Regions from separate parts of the Nonomuraea sp. NPDC049714 genome, predicted to be linked through region 3. Evidence: riboswitches for the same ligand, from Rfam matches in the RefSeq annotation. Region 3 holds a riboswitch; each other region holds the start of a gene.
What was found. Region 3 has a riboswitch for cyclic di-AMP ahead of ACIBQX_RS01135 (D-alanyl-D-alanine carboxypeptidase family protein). Riboswitches for the same ligand answer to the same signal wherever they lie in the genome.
Positions count from the first base shown of each region.

Region 1 (2,249 bases), 340 kb from region 3:
TCGGCCGCCGCGGGGCACGCCATCGCCCGCGCCGCCGCCCCCACCAAGGTGCTGCTGGAGCTGGGCTCGAACGCCGCCCTCGTGGTCGCCGCAGACGCCGACCTGGAGGCCGCCGCCGACGCCGTGGTGCGCGGCGGCTACTACGCCTCGGGGCAGGCGTGCATCTCGGTGCAGCGGGTGCTGGTCGAGGAGGCGGTGCACGAGAAGTTCCTCGGGCTGCTCGCCGCGCGCATGAAGGACGTCGCCGTGGGCGATCCGCGCTCGCCCGGGACGCGGGTGGCGCCGCTCATCGACCCGGCGGCGACGGACCGGGTGCTGGACTGGATCGGATCCTCCGGCGCCAGGCTCGTCACCGGCGGCGTGCGTGACGGCCGGGCCATCGCGCCGACCGTGCTGGCCGACGTGCCCGGCGGGGCCGCCGCCTGGGACGAGGAGATCTTCGGTCCTGTGGTGTGCGTACGGCCGGTGCCCGACCTGGACGCCGCCTTCGCCACGGTCAACGCCTCCCGGTACGGCCTGCACGCCTCGGTCTTCACCCGCTCCCTGGCCACGGCGTTCGCGGCGATCGAGCGCATCGAGGCCGGGGGAGTGGTGGTGAACGAGGTGCCGGGCTTCCGCGCCGACAACATGCCCTACGGCGGCGTCAAGGACTCCGGCATCGGCCGGGAGGGCCCTCGGTTCGCCATCGAGGAGTTCACCGTCACCCGAATGGCGATCATCCGGCCCTGAATGGGCGCTTTTCTGTCCTCGTCAAACCCGGAGAAAGGTAAAGAATGGAGGGCTGAATCCCTTGCGTGACAGGGGATTCCGTGAGGGAGTCAAGCCCTGCACTTGCATCGTTCTATGCCGTTCACTTACCTTTGAGTCATCCGCGGTACACGCCAGGGTCTTTCACATGCCCGCGTGGCCGTTGCAATCGCCGAGACCGTGGCTGACCTGTGCCTCTGTTCGATCACAGGTCTGCCGCGGCCGCCGAATCCGCGAAACTCGCGAAACCGGGGACCCACGTATTTCTGGGGTGAATCGGTTGCTCTCTCCTGAGGCATCCGTAGGGCACTTCCACGCCCGAACCCGTCAGCTAACCCGGTAGGCGGCATGGAAGTAAGGAGCACCCCCAGAATGGCAAAGAACATCCTCAAGCGCGCTTATAGCCGGTCCAACATCGTCACCTTCGCTCTTGGACTGAGCGTCGCCGCCGGCGCCACCCTGGGCGGCACCGCCGCCATGGCGGCCGAGCACCCGTCGCAGCAGAAGGCGGTCCCCGTCGCCGAGACCGGCAAGGTCAGCACGCAGACCCTGCTGCGGGTCGCCGAGTCCCAGATCGGTGTGAAGGAGAACGCGGCAGGCGGCGGCACGCCGTACCACAGCTGGTACATGTCCTCCCCGCGCGCCACCGAGACCCTGGCCCGCGACGGCGGCGGCCGGCCGCAGCTGTACGCCAACGCCCCGTGGTGCGCGATGTTCGTCTCCTGGGTCGGTGAGAAGGCCGGCGCCCGGACCTCGGTCGGCTGGGACGCCTACACCGTCACCTACGCCGACTGGTTCAAGGCCAACCAGCGCTGGGGCACCGTCGCCAAGCCCGGCTCCGTGGTCTTCTACGACTGGAACGGCGCCAAGACCACCAGCGCCATCGACCACGTCGGCCTGGTCAAGAAGGACAACGGCGACGGCACGATCACCACGATCGAGGGCAACACCGGCAACGGCAAGGTCGAGGAGCGGGTCCGTCCCACGTCGCAGGTCGTCGGGTACGGCTACCCCGAGTTCGCGGCCTGACGCGGGCACAGCACCGGAAAAGCGCTTGAGTAGGCTGCCGGACATGGCGAGCCCGGCGCGGGCACGCCGTGACCTGGACGGGCCCCGGCCGGGGCCCTGACCGGGAGCACTGTTCGCTTGACAGGAAGGCGCTCATGCACCTCGTTCGTTGCTCTCGTTCCTCCCGCTGGGCGGTGCGCGCCGCGGGCGGCGACCGCGCGCTGCCCGCCGGCTTCTCGCTCGGCGACGCGCTCTCCGCCGACCTCGATCACTTCCGTACGCTGCTCGAAGCGGCTTCCGAGCCGATCGACGAGGTGACGCCCGCCGCGCCCGTCGATCCCGACACCGAGGTGTGGGCGGCCGGCGTCACCTACCGGCAGTCCCGCGAGGCCAGGGTCGAGGAGAGCACCGAGCCCGACATCTACCAGCGGGTCTACGACGCCGAGCGCCCCGAGCTGTTCTTCAAGTCGATCGGCCGGCGGGTGCGTGCGCAT
Region 1 covers NZ_JBITLM010000001.1:555,013-557,261, reverse strand. Annotated here, with positions in the region: gene ACIBQX_RS02725 (aldehyde dehydrogenase family protein) at 1-729, shown strand, start outside; cyclic di-AMP (ydaO/yuaA leader) riboswitch at 961-1,108, shown strand; gene ACIBQX_RS02720 (CHAP domain-containing protein) at 1,120-1,776, shown strand; gene ACIBQX_RS02715 (fumarylacetoacetate hydrolase family protein) at 1,911-2,249, shown strand, end outside.
Region 1: linked by a shared signal. The riboswitch ahead of ACIBQX_RS02720 (CHAP domain-containing protein) and the one ahead of ACIBQX_RS01135 (D-alanyl-D-alanine carboxypeptidase family protein) in region 3 are both predicted to bind cyclic di-AMP.

Region 2 (2,249 bases), 560 kb from region 3:
CCGGCGTGAAACTACTGAATTGGGGCATTGCGGCAACCGGTGGCATCGCGCGGACCGTGGGCGCGGTGATCGCCGCCGAACCGGGGATGCGGGTGGCCGCCGTCGGCTCCCGCGACCTCGGCCGGGCCAAGGAGATGGCCGCGACGCTGGGCGCGGAGTCGGCCTACGGCTCCTACGCCGAGCTGTGCGCCGATCCCGGGGTCGACGCCGTCTACGTGGCCACCCCGCACGCCCAGCACCTGGAGGTGGCCGAGGCCGCGATCGCGGCGGGCAAGGCGGTGCTGTGCGAGAAGCCGCTGGCCGCCACCATGGCCGACGCCGAGCGGATGGTACGGCTGGCGCGCGAGGCCGGGGTCTTCCTCATGGAGGCCATGTGGATGCGCTTCAACCCGCTCATCCAGCTGCTGGCGGCCGACACCCGGTTCGGGGAGATCCGCTCGGTGCAGGCCTCCTTCGGGTTCGCGCTGCCCTACGATCCCGCGCACCGGCTGTGGGCGCCGGAGCTCGGCGGGGGCGCGCTGCTGGACCTGGGCATCTACCCGCTCGGGCTGGCCCAGCTCTTCCTCGGCATGCCGTCGAGCCTGACCATGTCGGGCTCACTGGCGCCCTCGGGGGTGGACGCGGAGGCCGGCGGAACGCTGGTCTACCCGGACGGCAGGCGGGCCCTGGTGGACTGCTCCCTGCTCGCCTCCTATCCCAACTCCGCCAGCGTGGTGGGCACCGGGATGCGCGCCGACATCGAGACCCCGTTCTGGGCGCCGCGGCGGGTCGTGCTCAACGGGCCGTCGATGGAGCCGGAGGTGCACGAGCTCGATCCCGCCGACAACGGCTACGCCGGGGAGATCCGTGAGGTCAGGGACGCCTTGACCGAAGGGCGGACCGAGAGCGCGATCATGCCTCTTGACGAAAGCCTTGCCATGATGGGGCTCCTGGCCGACGCTCGCCGGCAAATCTCCTAGCTGGGGGTTTATGGACTTGTAATCCTCTTGCCGTTTGTATTACCTTGTGGGGCATTCGCGGCATACGTCCGGTTTGTCCGTTCGTTGCCGAACCATCGCACTACACGTTCACAGGACCGTCCTGTGACCGCTGAATCCGCCTCAGGGCGGAACCGGGGACCCAGTCCTTTGGGGTGAATCGGCGCCATCGCGCGTCGTAGGGCAGCTTCCACGCCCGAACCCGTCAGCTAACCCGGTAAGCGGCATGGAAGCAAGGAGTAAACCCCCTCGATGGCGAAGCACAGTCTTGCTCGTGCCCTGAAGACCGAACACCTCCGCGCAGCACTCGGCGCGGCCATCATCGCCACCGCCCTCGGCACCGCCACGGTCCCGGCGTACGCCAACCCGGGATCCACCGCCCAGGAGACCCAGCAGACCCGGCAGAACAGGCCGGACGACGCCAACAAGATCAACGTGACCGCCTCGCAGGTCCTGGAGCTCGCCAGGCAGCAGGTCGGCACCTCGGAGAACGCCCGGGGCGGCGGCACCAAGTTCCAGCAGTGGTACGCCCAGTCGCCCCGCGCCATGGAGACCGTCAGGCGTGACGGAGGCAACCCCTCCGCCTACCTGAACGCCGCCTGGTGCGCGATGTTCGTCTCCTGGGTCGGCGAGCAGACCGGCGCCCGTCCCCAGGTCGGCTGGGACGCCTACACCGTGACGCACGCCAAGTGGTTCAGCGACAACGGCCGCTGGGGCACGGTCCCCAAGCCCGGCGCCGTCGTCTTCTTCGCCTGGAACGGCAGCAAGAGCATCAACGCCATCCAGCATGTCGGCTTCGTCGTCAAGGACAACCGGGACGGCACGATCTCCACGATCGAGGGCAACACCGGCAACGGCGCCGTCGAGGAGCGAGTCCGTCCGAAGTCCCAGGTCGTCGGTTACGGCTACCCGGAGTATGCCGCCTGATGGCGAGCACCTGACCCCGCCGGGGTTCACCCGCCATGGGAGCGCGCATCCTCGCCGAGGGTGCGCGCTCCCGGCTTTTCCGACAAGATCCCCGTACACGTGTCGATCCGCCCGCCGCCGGTTCGACGCGTCGACGAGGAGGCTCACAGAGGGCCGTCCGGAGGAGGAGATCCCGCCGTGAAGTTCATGATCGTGGGCAAGGCCAACGAGGAGACCGAGGCCGGCGTGCTGCCCAGCCCGGAGCTCGTCGCCGACATGCACGCCTACAACGAGTCCCTGGTGAAGGCCGGCGTGCTGCTGGCGGGCGAAGGGCTTTACGCCAGCTCGCACGGCGCGCAGATCGCC
Region 2 covers NZ_JBITLM010000001.1:777,112-779,360, forward strand. Annotated here, with positions in the region: gene ACIBQX_RS03690 (Gfo/Idh/MocA family protein) at 6-959, shown strand; cyclic di-AMP (ydaO/yuaA leader) riboswitch at 1,078-1,216, shown strand; gene ACIBQX_RS03695 (CHAP domain-containing protein) at 1,230-1,904, shown strand; gene ACIBQX_RS03700 (YciI family protein) at 2,091-2,249, shown strand, end outside.
Region 2: linked by a shared signal. The riboswitch ahead of ACIBQX_RS03695 (CHAP domain-containing protein) and the one ahead of ACIBQX_RS01135 (D-alanyl-D-alanine carboxypeptidase family protein) in region 3 are both predicted to bind cyclic di-AMP.

Region 3 (2,249 bases):
TCGACGCTCTCCCGGCCGACTTTCTCGCCGCCTTGATCGGCGACATCACCGCCAAACGGTCCGGCGCCGGTGACGGCCCCGCGCTCACCGTCACGGCCACCGACCACGACGGCGAGTGGTCCACCGCGGGCGCCGGCGGCTCCATCCCGGTGACCGGCACCCTCGCCGGCCTCGCGGCGTACCTCTCCGGCCGGGGGACGGACGCCGTCACCGGCCTCGGCGGCCGACCGGCGCCGGAGCTGCCCCGGTGGCTCTAGGACCGCGTGCCGGGCTCACCGGTCGTCGGCGGCCGCCGCCCAGTCCAGCAGGGCCTGCGCGGTCTCGAAGCGGCGGCTGGAGTCGGTCTCGCCGAGGAGTACGCCGATGAGACGGTCGCCGTCGTGCTCGGCCGCGAAGGCGAGGGTGTAGCCCGCGGCCCGGGTGTAGCCGGTCTTCACGCCGAGGACGCCCGGGTTGCCGAGCAGCCGGTTGGTGTTCTTCCAGCTGTACGAGCCGTGCTCGGACGTGGCGCTGACCGAGTGGTAGCGGGTCGAGGTGACCGTTCTGAGGGTCTCGTCGTCCAGCAGCGCCTTGGCGAGCATCGCCTGGTCACGGGCGGTGGAGTAGCCGCCGCCCTGGTACGGCATGCCGTCGGCGTTGACGTACATGGTGTCGTTCATGCCGAGCTCGCGGGCGGTGGCGTTCATCTCGGCGACGAACGTCTTCACGCCCGGCCCGTAGGCGCGGGCGAGCGCGTGCGCCGCGTCGGCCCCCGAAGGCAGCATCAGCCCGTACAGCAGGTCCTCGACGGTGAGGACGTCACCCGCGCGCAGGTAGGCCACCGACGCCCCGCCTTGCGCGCCGTACCGGACGTCCGCAGTGGTGATCTTGACCTTGTCCGTCGGCTTGGCCTGCTTGAGCACGGTGTAGGCGGTCATCGCCTTGGTGATGCTGGCGACCGGCCGGCGCAGGTCGGCCTCCTTGCTGAAGCGCACCTCGCCGCTCTCCGCGTCCATCAGGTACGCGGCGCTGCCGAGCACGGCGGGAGCGTCGGTGACGGGGGATCGGGTCTGGGCGGCGGCCGTGGCGTCGGCGGTGACGGCAGTGGCGGCAGTGGCGGCCGGCGAGGCGGCCTGCGCGGCACCGGCGCCGACGGTCAGGGCGCCGGTGGCGACGGCGAGGCCGAGCAGGGCATGGCTGAGCCGGTTGGTGAGACGCATGAAAAAGGGTTGCTCCTAGCTTCCATACCGCCTACCGGGTTAGCTGACGGGTTCGGGCGTGGAAGTGCCCTACAGCGCGGACATGCGCTGATTCACCCCAGAAGAGTGGGTCCCCGGCTCCGCCTGACGGCGGATTAGGCGGCCGCGCGAAGGCACGGTCCGGGCAATGAACAGCAACGGCCGCATGTACGGGACCGCCGCTCGCAAGCCCCAAACGTAGCAAACGGGTATAAATCGGTCAAGAATCGTTATGATCGCCCGCCCACGAGGGAGTCGCACCCGGTGTACGGGGGGAACAGTGATCCGGGTGCCGGGCGAAGTCGATCACCCGGTCCAGCTGGGCCAGAGCATGCTCCAGCTCGGCCATCTTCGCCGCGATGCGGTCGCGCTCGACGGACAGGACGTCGAGGACCTCGGGCGTCGCGGTGCCGGCGTCGACGCAGGGCAGCACGCGCAGGATGGTCCGGGTTCCTGAAGCGCGGCGCGCGGACGGTGTACGCGACCGCCCGCCGCGTCGTACGGACAGCGGGGCCCGGACCGGTGCGCCGCTCAGAGCAGCCGGGGCAGTCCGTAGCGGAGGGCCCGGATGAGCAGGGACCGGGTGAGCCAGCCGAGCCCGGCGGTGAACAGCGGCGCCCAGAACAGCGGGCTGAGGGAGTAGACGATCACGAACACGAGCGGCACCCACGGCTCGTGCACCGCGCGGTACAGCAGGGTGGTCTTACGCAGCCTGATCACGCGGGCGATGTCGGGCAACGCGAAGAACAGCAGGACGGCGACGGAGGCCACCACGCCGCTGGTGAGGCCCTGCGCGATCGCGAAGCCGCCGACGAAGACCGTGGCCACCCACCACGCGATCTTCCTCAACCACGGCCTGCGCTGCTCGGGATCTGCCGGCACTTCGTCGTATGGGAGTTCGAGGGTCACCCGACCAGCGTAGCCACCCGGAGGTGGGGAGGCCGCTCCTCCCAGGTCACCGGTCGGCGTGACTTACCTGGACGGCCGTTTCTCGAAGCATGAGGGGCACCCCCTCGCCGCAGCGGTTCCAGC
Region 3 covers NZ_JBITLM010000001.1:213,999-216,247, reverse strand. Annotated here, with positions in the region: gene ACIBQX_RS01140 (maleylpyruvate isomerase family mycothiol-dependent enzyme) at 1-257, shown strand, start outside; gene ACIBQX_RS01135 (D-alanyl-D-alanine carboxypeptidase family protein) at 273-1,199, opposite strand; cyclic di-AMP (ydaO/yuaA leader) riboswitch at 1,213-1,350, opposite strand; gene ACIBQX_RS01130 (hypothetical protein) at 1,438-1,650, opposite strand; gene ACIBQX_RS01125 (hypothetical protein) at 1,749-2,126, opposite strand.